DNA from 2 places in the Larkinella harenae genome. Region 1 is predicted to be linked to the other one. Evidence: riboswitches for the same ligand, from Rfam matches in the RefSeq annotation. Region 1 holds a riboswitch; the other holds the start of a gene.
What was found. Region 1 has a riboswitch for cobalamin ahead of ACYVH9_RS04670 (ABC transporter substrate-binding protein). Riboswitches for the same ligand answer to the same signal wherever they lie in the genome.
Positions count from the first base shown of each region.

Region 2: another riboswitch for cobalamin. It lies ahead of ACYVH9_RS26265 (TonB-dependent receptor plug domain-containing protein); the one in region 1 lies ahead of ACYVH9_RS04670 (ABC transporter substrate-binding protein).

Region 1 is NZ_BAAGWE010000001.1:1,151,778-1,159,165, reverse strand. It holds gene ACYVH9_RS04700 (glycosyltransferase) at 1-596, shown strand, start outside; gene rsmG (16S rRNA (guanine(527)-N(7))-methyltransferase RsmG) at 654-1,274, shown strand; gene ACYVH9_RS04690 (hypothetical protein) at 1,346-1,645, shown strand; tRNA gene ACYVH9_RS04685 (tRNA-Asn) at 1,744-1,817, shown strand; gene ACYVH9_RS04680 (hypothetical protein) at 2,015-3,277, opposite strand; gene ACYVH9_RS04675 (hypothetical protein) at 3,839-5,044, shown strand; cobalamin riboswitch at 5,222-5,428, shown strand; gene ACYVH9_RS04670 (ABC transporter substrate-binding protein) at 5,458-6,660, shown strand; gene ACYVH9_RS04665 (FecCD family ABC transporter permease) at 6,657-7,388, shown strand, end outside.
Region 2 is NZ_BAAGWE010000008.1:69,584-76,971, forward strand. It holds gene ACYVH9_RS26255 (tetratricopeptide repeat protein) at 1-737, shown strand, start outside; gene ACYVH9_RS26260 (DUF5074 domain-containing protein) at 1,457-2,566, opposite strand; gene ACYVH9_RS26265 (TonB-dependent receptor plug domain-containing protein) at 2,563-4,482, opposite strand; cobalamin riboswitch at 4,568-4,770, opposite strand; gene ACYVH9_RS26270 (helix-turn-helix transcriptional regulator) at 4,893-5,303, opposite strand; gene ACYVH9_RS26275 (2,3,4,5-tetrahydropyridine-2,6-dicarboxylate N-succinyltransferase) at 5,470-6,288, opposite strand; gene gap (type I glyceraldehyde-3-phosphate dehydrogenase) at 7,364-7,388, shown strand, end outside.

The DNA.
Region 1 (7,388 bases):
GTTTACCTTATATGGGTGTTGGCCGCAACCTAATGTACCGTCGTTCGCTGTTTCTGGCCAACAAAGGCTTTTACTCGCACATCCGTGTTTTGGGGGGCGACGATGATTTATTCATTAACGAAGTGGCCACGTCTCGTAATGTAGCCATTAGCCTGCATCCCGCAACGTTTACGTATTCGAAACCGAAGGAAACTTTTGCGGAATGGTGGCATCAGAAACAACGACATTTATCGGTTGGGAAATACTACAAAACCCGCAATAAATTCTGGCTGGGGCTGCTATCCCTAACGCACGTACTAACCTGGCTGACGGGTCCAGTGATTGCCCTGATTACTTTCCTCCGTCTACCCAGAGAAGGACTTGCAGCTTTGATGAGTCAGCCGGAGGGTCAACTTTTGTTGGTTGCTACCGGCTTGTTTGCCTTCCGCCTATTTGCTTTTTGGGGCATCGTTGGGCGCATCAGCTACCGATTGGGGCATACCGTCGATTGGATCGCTATTCCGTTTCTGGATGTCGTCATGGGAATTTATTACACGGTAATGGGCGTTGTCACCCTACTTCCACGGAAAAAAAACCGTCGGATGACCTGGAAATAAAGGCCGCCAGAAGCCATTGCAAACCGCCGTCATATCATTTATCATGCATTATTACCATTGGACTTACTAAAAAAATACTTTCCGAAACTGACGAAGCAGCAACTGGAGCAATTTGCGGCTTTGGAAGAGCTATACCGTCACTGGAACGCTCAAATCAATGTGATATCCCGGCAGGACATCGATTCACTGTACGAGAAGCACGTGCTGCATTCGCTTGGCATTGCCAAAGTAGTTGACTTTGTTCCGGGCACCGAAATTCTGGACGTCGGAACAGGGGGCGGTTTTCCGGGAATTCCGCTGGCGATTCTGTATCCGCTAGCCGACTTTCACCTGGTCGATAGCATCGGAAAAAAAATTAAAGTAGTAACCGAAATCAGCTCGGCGCTCGGATTGACTAATGTTCGGGCGGAACAGGCCCGGGTGGAGCACCTGAAAAATACGTACGATTTTGTCGTCAGCCGGGCGGTGACGCGTCTGAACCCGTTCCTGGGCTGGGTTCGCTACAAGATTCTGAAAACGGGTAACAATAAACTCCGGAACGGCGTTTTGTACCTAAAAGGCGGAGACCTGGCCGAAGAACTGGCCGAGATCAAGGATAAATACCGGATTTACGAACTATCCAATTACTTTGATGAACCCTTTTTTGAAACTAAAAAGGTCATTTATATCCCCAAATAGTTGCAGCGCTGGGTTTTCCGGTCCAAACCGTTGACGCACGTTGAACAATCTTACTTACTTACGAAACGCACATGGCAGAAATTTTCAAATCCAGCAGCTTTAAAGACCCCATCAAACGCGACATTGTCGAGTTCAACGAGAAAGGGGTCACTTTCCGCGTCAATAAATTAATTGGCGGAACCGACAACTTTGTGTTTTACGGTGACATTTCCGGGGTTGAGATCGATAACGGCATGTTTTTTTCGACAATCCGTATCATTCCTCGGGCCCGTCCCGAAATTGTGATCAAGAATTTCACGCGCGGTGACGCCCGCCAGATCAAGGAGTTAATCCTGGCGCGTGTTCCTTCTCTTGGCTCATCGGCTTTCTAAGAGCCGAAATCTTTCAGATTTTTCGAGAAAAAACTTGCAAGAGTTCATTGCGTCTCTTACTTTTGCACCCACAATAACCCACTACGGCGGGTTGCAATTCCCGAATAGCTCAGTCGGTTAGAGCATCTGACTGTTAATCAGAGGGTCGCTGGTTCGAGCCCAGCTTCGGGAGCCCTGAATACCAAGAGGTTACAACGTTTGTTGTAACCTCTTTTTTATTGATATCACAGCAACGTCTTTGTAGCAACGCAAGTATTTGAAACGATGGTAGCACCTGCCGAAAACTTATATTGCCATGCTGAAAAGCGAGTCTATTATGACTCATTCCGGTAATGTTTCGGGTTTTACAAAGCCCAACAGTTGGTTTACTTACCACCAATAAGCAGCAATCATATCACTTTTCTTACTAACTAATACCAGGGCTTTGTCGATCGGTGGAAGCAGTTTTACCACTATTCCTACAACGGAAATGGTGGGCAGGAAGAAATTCGCTGACAAAAGTATAAATAGCGCAAAATTCCGTCGGTAATTTAGCCGCTGGATGCATTTTTTATAAAAAATCACAAAGCCAATCAGCAAAGCCACAAAACCGTAGGACAAACTTCGGGTTAAATCCCCCACCGAAAAACTTGCGACCCCAATCGCCACGATGCCTGTGCAGTAAACCGTAAGTATCACCCTATTCTGTTTCATCCACTTCAGCGGGGCGAAGATCAAAAGCCAGGCAAATTTATAGACGAGCACGAAGCCCAGAATATTGGTCCAGGTGAAGGATGAATCCCGAAACCGGATCAACAGGGCTACTCCACTCTCATCTCCGGAGGGCGTTTTCAGGCCCAGAAAATATCCCAGCAACAACCGAATCAGAAAATAGACTCCAAAAGAAAGAACGTAGGGCCAATCGCTTGATGCAAGTAACGGATACGGCTTTTTGAAATCCGCAGCAACAATTTTATGATAAACCAACGCTAGCAAACCGCTGAAAATAGCGCGCTCATCCGTAAAGTATGCCGCCAGAAGACACAACAAAATAATAATTGAACTACGGCTTAAAAGACTAAAAACAATAAAGGTGAAAGCAATGCCATCGTTCCACAAATAGGTATCGTGGAAAAAACTTTTGCCCGTATACAAAACGGAGAAATTGCAGGCTACCAGCGTAGCAAATAACTTATCATTTGAAAACTTAAATACCAGGCTTAAAACACCTACGAAAAACAGGAACCCAAATACATTATTAATGATATACAAGCTAAACATTTTGGTCAACAGGTTCGTCGCAGGAACATAATGCACCAGCAGGGTTGGTATAAACCGGAACGCTATTTTCGACGAATGTGAGCTGACCTCCACCTGCTGGGGTTGAAAAGGGTTCTCGGCTTGTCTACTCAATGACTCATAATTCTCCAGAATCAACTGGTAGGAAGGTGATTCTTTTAACGCTTTTTCCGAAAAATTCAGATAATTCGGCATCGAGGTGACAATGCAGTAGGCCGTACAGAGAAGAGCAACATTTATTTTCCAAAAATTACGCTTGATGACAAAGGTTATCATCATACTCAATGAGGCCATCAACTTTTTCAGTAAAATGACGCCCTGAAGCCAGTTCGGTACTTGCAAAATAAATTTCATATTTCTACATCTATTATCTACTTGTTCAATTTGTATTTTCCTACCTTGACTTTATGCTATTTGATTTCCTTTTTTCAGCGCAAACGCTGTAAGCTTTTCCCAACGATGAATAAACTAAACCTTAAGTAAACTTCTCAAAATAAATTAACAAGCACAGTACAGTTTTAAGAACACGGCTTGTAGCCAAACAAAAAGTGCGGAAAGAAGACGCACGAAGATAAGTGTTTTTAATGCGTGTTACTGAAGGCCACACCTCCTGATCCCACAAATAACTACCTAATTTATTATTCGGGAAAATACTTAATTTTTTTACCAAAACCAATCTCCGCATTCAGGTTGCGTAGGGTATGAATTGAGATGCATTCTGTAGCGTCAATGCGAGTGGGAAAGTCGGCGTAGCTGCACCACGATATGCCATTGTCGAAGAACTAGCCCTAATAGCTATTTCTACCAAAAGGGCTGTTTTTTTATGACAATCCAACGGATGTTTTTTTCTTGGGGTCAAGGATAAACCAAGTGCGCGGTCACTTGTCCAATGTGGAAAAAAATGTAGCTTACCATATGTTTCGCCTGAGTCTGTTTTTCGCCCTGATCGCTACCTGGCTGTCTGCGTGCAGCAGTGGAAAAACAGCGCTTAATCGGGGTACTTTTGATCTTGCTGTTCAAAAAGCCTCCCAACGGTTGCAGCAACCGCACGGCCCCTTCAAGCGGGGTTACAGGTTGGCCCCTCTAATTCTGAAAGAAGCCTTCGTGCATGCGTACAACCAGCACCAAACCGAAATCCGACGACTTTCTTCGGCAGCAACACCAGACCGTCATGAACCCTTTCGATGGGAAGCCGTTTTTCGGGAATATACCCAACTGCAAACCCTGACCGATAACGCCCGGCGTGGATTTGCCCCGCGTGGGAGCGCCAAGGAATGCGAAGCCTGTACAGAGTGGTTGCGTGCCTATCCCTCTTCCTACCTGGATCGGCAAAACGAAGTTCGCAAGCTGGCGGCTGCCGACCGGTATTCGGTGGCCGAGCAAGCCTTTACATACCGCGAAGAAAACCGTTTAGCAGCTAAAGAAGCCTATTTGAACTACCGCAAAGCCATGGATTGGGTTCCAGATTTCCGGCTGGCTTACGCTAAATCCGAAGATGCCTTGCCTTTTGCGATCCTGCGGGTTGTCGTCGAACCGATCAGCCCAACCGACGAAATTAGCCCCGGCGACAATCGGGAATTGCAGGACCTGATCTTTCAGCGCATTGACCGCAACCCCACCCCTTCCACCTTTGTCCGGCTTTACCTGCCCAGTGAACAGGCTGGCGATGGCTTCCCGCTTCACCAGGCCATCCAGATGCAGGTAACTGATTATTCGCCCTTCAACGAAAACATCACCTCATCTTCTACCACCATCTACAGCAATCAGTCGTATAAAGTTGGCGAGAAGAAAATCAACGATTCGACCAAAGTCGATATCATGGAGAAAGTAAGTGGCACCCTGACAACTCATCGGCGGGAAATCAGCGCGGGGCTGGACCTGCGGATGCGGGCCCTGGATACCCAAACGGGAAAAGTCTTGTGGGAAGAACCCGTCTGGGAAAACCGTAGCTGGGTGACGGAATGGGAAACGTTCAGTGGTGATGAGCGGGCGCTCAACGGAAGTTCGCTAAAATCGGCCAGTCTTTTTGCGCCCTCCCGCTGGCAACTCTACAATAACCTGCGCGACGACCTGGCCGATGATGTGGCCCGCCGACTGCGCTCGAAATACGCCCGCGACTAAAAAACAAGAATGGCTGTAGTGTAACCGAAACTTCCTCAAACCGTTGCGTACGCCTTTTCTGCTCGGCCAACAGAATACTACAGCAACGCTGATAAGTTCCTGCGACGCCTGACGACACATTCCAGAGCCCGATTGACGCCCTACGGTTTATTTATCGTACCTTTGCCCCAAAACTACAGAGGTAACTACCGGTTTGGTGCCAAACCGGTTTGTTTTAATAGGGAATCCGTCGGTTTGCCGACTTGGTGAAAATCCGGAACAGTCTCCGCTGCTGTAACCCCACTGTCTGGGCTGCTCACTCAACTGTGCCACTGTTCGTTGCTGAATGGGAAGGCCGTGGGTTGCCGGGGAAGTCAGAATACCTGCCTCAGTAGTAGCACGCAACAGCTTTCGGAAGAAAGGCTTGTCTTTTTATGATTTCACAACATTCGCTCAGCCTGAGGAAACGTCTATTCCGCAGTTGCTCTCTATTTCTGGTTGCTTCTCTATGGAGCCTGGGAGGATCTCCGGCCAATGCCCAGTCGCTCCCATCAGCTTCTCAAAAAACCGCCGTTTCCGCCAACCGGGTCACCATTCAACACGCGCGGGGTTTCACCATCCAGTATTTCAAGACGTACAAGCTCGTTTCAATCATCAGTCCGTTTGAAAAAACGGCGGATACGTTACGGTATGTGCTGGTACAACGCGGCACCCCGACCCCCAAAGGCTACGCAACCAGTCAGGTTATTCAGATTCCGCTCCGGCGTATGGTCGCCATGTCATCCATGCACGTTGGGTTGGCAGGCTTCCTGGGTGCCGAGGATTTGATTGTCGGCTTGGGAAATACCAAATACGTATCGTCACCCAAAGTGATTCAGCGAATCGAGTCGGGCAAGATTCAGGAAGTCGGCCACGATCAAACGCTCAACGAAGAACAATTGATTGCCATGCAACCCGATTTGCTGATGGCGATGGGAAGCCCCAATGCCCGCATGGATCGTTACCGCACGCTTCGGAACGCGGGCATTCCGGTACTCATCAATTCCGAATGGGTGGAAACAACCCCGCTGGGACGGGCCGAATGGGTCAAGCTGCTGGCTGCCCTGCTCAATAAAGAAGCGCTCGTCAATCAGAAATTTGCCCAGGTCGAACGAGAGTACAACCGGCTGGCCTCGTTAACCCGAAAAGTGGCCCGCAAACCTACCATTCTCAGCGGAATGAATTCCAAAGACGCCTGGTTTGTGCCCGATGGCGACAGCTACATGACCCGGTTTTTTCTGGATGCCGGAGGTAATTACCCGTGGGTTAACCGCCGAACGACGGGCAGTCTTCCGCTGAATTTTGAAGCGGTCTATCCCGTCGCCCTGAAAGCCGACTGCTGGCTCAACGTCGGCCTGATGGGAATTGAATCAAAACGGGATGTCCTCGCCAAAGACGCACGGTATGCCGATTTTAAAGCGTTCAAAACCGGTCAGCTCTACAACTACAGCAAGCGAACGAATAAGCGGGGCTCCAACGATTTCTGGGAATCGGGCTCCGTCAATCCGCATACCGTGCTGGCCGATCTGATCAAAATTCTGCATCCTGATCTGCTGCCTACCCACCAACTCGTATACTACAAGCAATTGAACGAATGACAACATCTGCTGTCGACACCCGGCACCCGACACCGGCTCGCCCCTGGCGTCAGCTATTGCTGTTGGGGCTGGCGGGGCTGGCATTTCTTTTTTTTCTGCTGGATATTACAGTCGGGTCCGTATCCATTCCGCTCAAAGAAGTAATCAACATCGTCTTTGGGCAAGGTTCGGAAAATACCGCCCAACTCTACATCGTACAAAAAATTCGCCTGCCGAAAGCCATTACGGCGGTGATCGTAGGCTGCGGCCTATCAGTCAGCGGCTTACAAATGCAAACCTTGTTTCGAAACCCGCTGGCGGGACCTTCCGAGCTGGGTATTACCGCCGGTGCGGGCCTGGGCGTAGCCCTGGTAATGCTGGGTGGTAGCAGTAGCGCCAGCCTTTACGCCATCCGGCAACTCGGTCTTTCCGGAAGCTGGCTACTGGTCGTCATGGCATCGCTGGGATCAGCGCTGGTCCTGCTGCTGGTGCTAACCATCGGGGGCCGGTTACGTGACAATATCGTGCTGCTCATCGTTGGAGTGATGATAGGAACCATTACACTTTCGGTCATCAGCATCTGGCAGTATTTCAGCCAGCCCGAACAATTACAGGAATACCTGATGTGGACCTTTGGCTCTCTGGGGGGCGTTATCGGAACGCATTTGTACGTCTTGGCAAGCGCGGTGGCGGTTGGTCTTTTGCTGGCTTTCTCCTCATCCAAAGCGCTGAATGTCTTGCTTCTGGGC
Region 2 (7,388 bases), on a different contig from region 1:
ACGCTATTGCGACTTTGAAAGAGTCGTTGGCGAAAGACCCGAACAACTTGAATAACCTGCTGACACTGGCGAACATTTACGACAATAAAATGCGTGAAGGATCGGACGAGTTGAAAAAGCTGAAGGCTTCGGTAAAAAAAGGTCCGGATGCTGCCAAGCAGTTGGCTGATGAAAAAGTGGTCTTGAAAGAATCACAAAATGAATTAACACGTCTGACGGCTCGCCAGAAGAGAGAGCCGAAAAACGCGGATGTGAAAAACCAGATCGCTCGCGTCAAACAGATGATCACGGATTCACAGTCGAAAATTAGCGGTTTTGAGAAAGCTGTTCAGGAGCAGGCTCAACAAGGGCAGGCTGCCGGAAACCAGGAGCAGAAGCTGGCGGAATTGACCAAAGCCGTCGACAGCGACCGGTCAATGGTGAAAGAGTATTACACCAAAGCCTTGCAGGTTGATCCGAACAACTTCGATGCCAACTTCAACCTGGGTGCCGTTTACTTCAACGAAGCCGTGATCATTCGGGATCAGCTTTCTTCGATGGATATGAAAGAGTATCAGGCAAAGGGTGCGCAAATTGAAGGTCAGGTCTGTGGAAAATTCAAACAGGCATTGCCTTACTTTGAAAAAGCAAAAGCCGCGAAGGATTCGGATCAGGATCTGAATGATAACCTGACTAACCTTCAGAATATTCTGAAGCAGTTTGAAGAAAAGAAAATTGCTTGTGTCGAAAGCAAATAACAAACGGTTTCGATTAATATAGTAGAGGACAGTTTTAAAACTGTCCTCTTTTTTTATGCCTATGTTTTATAGCGTGTAGTGATAAAGCAAAAGCTAAATTCATCTCGGTTAGAATGAGGAGAAATGATTGGGACATGAGAGAGACAAATCCAGTTGTTAATCCGCAAAGCTAGGGCTTACCGAAAATTCCACTAATGCATGGTCGTCATGCGCGATGTTTGTAAGGTTGGTTGGATTGCGTTTCAAATAATCTGCATGTGTTTGTGGATTGAATGGCTTGGTTATTTTTGTAGCCTAGCCTCGAAATTGTTCTGTCTTGGATTTGACCAGTATGTGCAGAGAAAAAAGTAATTATTACCGTTCAATAAAGCCAAGTAAATTGAATACTAAAGAGGGCGGGGAATTGAATAACATATGGCGGGCTCTATGAATTCGAAAACCTTAGTTAACATAATATAAATTATACAACAAATATTTTGTGTAATTTTAGAGCCTGAAAATCATGTGTAACTTATTGGTTATTAGTTCATTGTATAAGATAGTGTAGATCAATAGTTTATGGATTCACGTGGAACAATAGGCTGGTTTATAGCTCTATAATGGCACTAAAGTTACTGCTGCTTTGATTTCGATCAGCTCAGCATCAGGTAGTATCAATAAAAAAGCGATTAAAGACCCAAATCGCTGAAGTCTTTAATCGCTTTTTATTCTGCAGTTATTTATTTGAAATAAAATCCGGATGGACCTATCTCGGCTTTGAGGGAATCAATCAGAGTTCCATTGGGCTGGTAGCGAATCACGTAACCGGCCTGTTTAAGCGACGGTGCAAATCCGGCGTAAATGATGCCACTTTGTGGTTCAACAGCCAGACCACTGAACAAGCGATTGATAAACGGCGTGGTGGCCGGAACGCTGGTGTCGGTTACGGCGAATCGGTACAGTTCTCCTTTTTGCTGGAAACTGCTGTCGTAAAAACTGTTGACAAAATAGAAATATTGTTTGTCGGCACTCAATCGAAAAAGACTTGGTGACTTTGTGTTGTCGTTTCCGATTTTAACGCGCGTCTCCACGGTTTTGCTGCTGGTGTTGAAGCGAATTAATTCGTGCCCGGAGTGCACCCACAATTTGCCATTGGCATCGACGGCTACCGGGTTTGGATTCGGACCCATTTCGATACTGGATTTCAATTGATCCGTTGTCGTGTCGATAATTATTAATTTGGTGGCTTCACCCGCTGATCCAGCAAACACTTCAGTACCGACCAGCAGAAGCGACTCTACTCCTTTTACCGCCGGGATTTTCTTCGTGACGGTATTGGTAGTCAGATCGACAACAGCAATATAACCCGGATCTTTATAAAATGTGCCATTGTTAAAATCGCCGGAGACGTCCCAGCAACTCACGTATACTTTATTGGCACTCACGCGAATGGCTGATCGCGGATTTTCAATTTCCGGTGATCGCAATGTCGCCAACGATTTAAAGGTATTGGCGTCGACGATTTCAATTTTATCCTGTGCTGCCGTTGTGTTGTCTACTAGAATCAGCCCTTTGCCGTCAGCTTCAGTGTAGCCCTGCACCCCGCCAGTAAGCGAACGTTGGTTGACCTGATTAAATATATCGTAAGTGATGGAATTTCCGGTGGGTGGCAAATACGTGATGGAGCCGTTGTTGTCTGTGAAATTTCCCGAGTTGATCACCAGCACGCCCGAACCGTAGGGCAATGCTTCTGGATTATTGTTGTCGTTGTTACACGACCAGGTAAATGCGACCAGAACCCCTAACGCCAGTTTGAGCCGACTAGTCGATAGCATTGTTTTCTTCTTCATTGGTTTTTGGTATTCAGATTACAGATTAATTGAATGGCAACGTACCGCCCCGGCATAGCGTTGCGCTTGATGTTTAGATAAACAGTGTCAAAAACGTTGTTGACCTGCCCCTGAATGCGTGTTTGCACGGGGCCGAGTTTAACTGCGGTTTCAAGCAGAATATTTGTCAGCATAAAACCGCGCAGAAACTGAATGTTGTCGAAGGTGATGTATTGGCGCGAATTAACCTGATTCTGAATAGTCAGACGGTTTTTACCCCAGGCCATGTACGCTGATAACCGCCCCACGTGTTTGGGAACATACACGAGTTGTTTGCCAACAATGTCCTGTGAATAGGCATTATAAGCCCGCTCCTGGCTCGAGCGTGTGAAAGCATACGTCAGATTTAGCCCCGATTGCCAGGCCAATGTCTGGTATGCAAGGGTACTGGTCCATTCCAGACCCCGGGAAACGACGAGTTGCAGATTTTCGACCCGATACCCGTAGTCGGGATTCCAATACGACCAATTGTCAATGCGGTTGCGGAAAACCGTTGCTTCGGTGGTAGCTTTCCAATTTTTGTCCGGTGCCCACTGCACGGCCAAACCTGTTTCCAGGTTGAACCCATTCTCGGGTCGTAGATCAGGATTGCCCAGCTCTTTCCAATAGCGTTCGTTTAACGTAGGAACCCGGTAGCTTCGTCCCGCTGAGGCTTTGGCCGTTAAGCTTACTTTGTCTTTTTGAAAAATAAAGTAGTCGGCGCCAACGGAAGGCGTTATGGGGGGATCGAACCGAGTGACAAAAGCTTGCCGCAGGTTGGCCGACAAAAGCCATTTTGCTAATTGAATTCGTAAGAGGGCAAACAAATCCGCCCTATCTTCCTCAATCTGCGGAGAATCGTAACCATCGACGCGGGTCCAGTAATGTGACCATTCACCCCCTATCCGCAGCGTGGCCAGCCCTGACGAATACGATTTGGATAGTTCTTTTTCAATTCGACTGACTAGTCGATCAGTCATTGAATGGCTGGGGTTTCTGAAATTCCCGCGGGCGTAATCAATTATATCACGCGTGAAACCCAGCCGTGCTGAAAGCGTTTGGTTTTCGTAAGTTGTTACTAAACGGTATGATTGGGAACGGGTTCGCTCCCGTGCTGTGGTGTCATTTGGCGAAATAACCAAATCATTGTCGGTCAGCCACATGTTCAACGCGAGCTGATTTCCTTTCTGATTTCGGAAATACAAATCCTGGATCACACCTTTCTGCCGGGTCGTTGAATGTTCGACAAAGTAGTTGCCCCGTTCCCGGTACGGAAAATCATTGTTGAAGTGGCTGAGGTTGGCGTATGATTTGCCCGAAACCTGCCATTTTTTACCAACCGGACTCACAAACCGGATGCCGCCCTGGGTGCTAAAATTACGAAAGCTGGCGATCTGCTGGCCCATTGAGGCAAACAAACCCGGCTGTTGCCACTGCGGATTATTCATGAGCAGGATGCTACCACCGACGGCGTCGGAACCTACGCTACTGGCCGAGGAACCGTATTGAATAGCTACTTGATCGAATCCGATGACGGGCAAAGTTGAAAAATCGGTGGTGCCCAGGGTTGGTTGGTTGATATTAATACCGTTCCAAAGCACGGCGGTGTGGTTGGCGGATGTGCCCCGAAAAGAGACTGTGGCCAGCTGACCAGCACCGTACACCTTAAAAGCCAGGGGTGTATGGTACGTCAGCATATCCGTTAGGTTTTGAAAACGAAACTGTTCCAAAGCCACGGAATCGATGCGGTGCGTTTTTAGGCCCGCCGAAAACCGTTCCGGAGGAGTCGCCCAAACCGTTATAGCCGGTAAGGTTTGGTCAACATTGCTGGTCTGCCCGTTCGCAATCGAAAACGAACTGATCAGTAAGGACAGGAAAATCCCGTCTCTGTACCGCATACTAAGTTAATTAAGTAAAAAGGATCGTCTCTAGATCTCCAGAGAGATTCACAAGCCGGTTCTTCTACACCCGAAAGCGGCCGGTTGAACAGCTGTTAAAAAGGTAGGTCTCCTGACTTACTCCCTGCTTTCGGCCTTCCCATCCGACCTTAGTTTCGGACAGTGGCAAGAAGAGAAAACAGACTTATTGAGTTTACAGTTGCGGGGACAGTGCCGGTCTTACACCGGCTTCCCTATTAAGCCATTCCTGACATGTGTCAGGTAGCGCCTTTTCTCAGAGGCAAAGGTAACGCATTGCGAAGGATTTTCAATCAAACCTTGTAGAGACCCGGTATAGGGAATCACAAAAAAAGTCCTGGGCAAATGGGGTTTGCCCAGGACCATGGAAAGGGGTGTTCAGAAGTCTGTATCTATGAAGGAGAATACTCGCGGAACGTTCCATCTGTATAGAAGATGAGAATCCGCTCTATGGTTTTTTCTTCTATTTTTTTAGCTGTAGGCAATTGTGAAGGGGCTGAATACTGTGGGGCTTCTGCCACAATTTCAGGTTGTGAAACGGTTTTCCTGACTGGTTGTGGTGGTGCTTCGACCGTTCGCGCGTTCACATTTGTAAATGACGGTTGTTCATCTTCCAGTATCCAATCGTAACCTAGTTCGGGAAACCGGCGGATAATCTTCTGAATGATATCAAAACTTGGGCGGTTTCTACCCGATAAGATGTGTGAGATACTTGAACGTTGTACACCGATTTCATCGGCGAAATAAGAAGGAGTTAAGTTCTTGTCCTTCAGTACCTGTTTAATTTTGTCATTTACATTCATAACAAGCTTTTTTTAACAAAAGTAAATTATTTACAATGATAAACAAGCGCAAATTTATTACAAAAGTAAATTATGACAAATGTAAACAAGTGGAATCAAAAAAAGGCCAGCTTACAAATGTAAACCGGCCTTCATAAGATGTAAATTGATGGAGAAAAACAGTTTGTTAAACTGTCACATTATTTTCGCGTAGCGCGTCATTCAATGACGTTTTCAAATCGGTCGATTCTTTGCGTTGACCAATGATGAGTGCACACGGTACGTGGTAAACGCCTGCAGCAAACTCTTTAGCAATACTCCCCGGAATGACGACTGAATTGTCGGGAACATACCCACGATGTTCAACTGGAGATGCTCCGGTTACATCAATAATTTTAGAGCTGCCAGTAATGGTAACACCTGCTCCTAGTACGGCTTTCTTGCCTATATGAGCGCCTTCAACTACGATGCAACGGGAGCCAATAAAGGCACCGTCTTCCACAATCACAGGCGACGCCTGTGGTGGTTCCAGAACGCCACCGATTCCTACTCCCCCACTCAAATGAACATCCTTACCGATCTGAGCACAACTACCTACCGTAGCCCAGGTATCTACCATCGTCCCTTCATCTACATAAGCTCCGACATTTACATAAGATGGCATCAAGATCGCGCCTGGAGCAATAAAAGATCCGTACCGCGCCACCGCTGGTGGAACCACGCGAACTCCCCTTTTCTGGTAATCAGTCTTTAGAGGGATTTTATCATGAAACTCAAAAATGCCTACTTCCTGAGTTTGCATTGATCGGGAAACAAAATAAAGTAGAATAGCTTTCTTCACCCATTCATTAACTGTCCACTTCTCCCCTGCACTGTCAGGCTCTGCAACGCGCAGGCGCCCATGATCAAGTTCAGCAAGAACTTCCTGGATTACTTTTAAGGTTGCCGAATCGGTCAGCAATGTACGGTCCGACCAACAATTTTCAATAATACTCTTGTACTCCATAGTTCAAAAATTTAATTGCACTGTTAATTTATTTTTATGTATTTAATCTGCTGATAATAAGATTATTACGACTCTGGCAGTTTAAAGATTCTAATTGGATTTGTTATAATTGGCACTATACAATTGGCACTATCCTTTCACTTAAAAGGTTCGATTGATAGGGTGAGAAAAAGTGATCAATGTCGTCCTGTATTTAGTGTATGTTCGTAACATTATAATATAAATGCATTATATCAACTACCCTACTTGATTGCTCTAATACGATGAGCCGCCTTATTAATCTTTTGTTAACTACAATTGTTTTTACGCCTATTATTACTACTTCTACAACGGACCATAGTACCATGCTTCTCATACTATTCGTCTGTATTCATTCAATATTTCTCTTCTCGATATTGGCCGCCCGAACAGCTGCCCGCGTTATAGTGTCCCAACCTTCGAAGATTGCATTATAATGAATCGTACCTGTCACGCAGCGATTCATGGTCTAAGTAATTTTATACCTACGTTGGTGATTTGTAATTGAACCAGTAGAAAAAAATGATGGGGTGACAAAACTCTCTTCTGCCCACTTGAAAAAGTTAGAGGAGTTTCTGTATTCATCGTGCCCAATGAGCAAGAGGATTCCGTGAGAGAAGCTAGAATTGAATTTTGCTTTTTGATATACTTTTGACTGTTAATTTTTCACCATAAACTTTCGTTCAATCTATCAGTGTGAAGGTATTGATAATTCAAATGAATAAAAAAGGATTGCTAATAAAAACATGGTAGTTGTAGAGAATAAGGTAATATTCTAATCGCTAGGCGTAAAAAAAGAAAATGTATACTATTAAAATTAGTAAAATGCAGCACTTGTTTTAGTAATTTGCTAACTAATTAAACATTATATACTAATTTTTATACTATTTGACTAATTTAGATTTGCTAAAATACTAATTATGATGTCCGGCTTTGCAGCATTCTTTTTTATTTATCCCTATGCATACCTATTAGAGATGTTCTCTCCCTACCTTGCCCTTTTTCAAATTGTATTAATATCTTTGTAGCGTTCTTGTAACCAATTCTCAAACACACAATGGGCAAAATTAAAGTCGCCATCA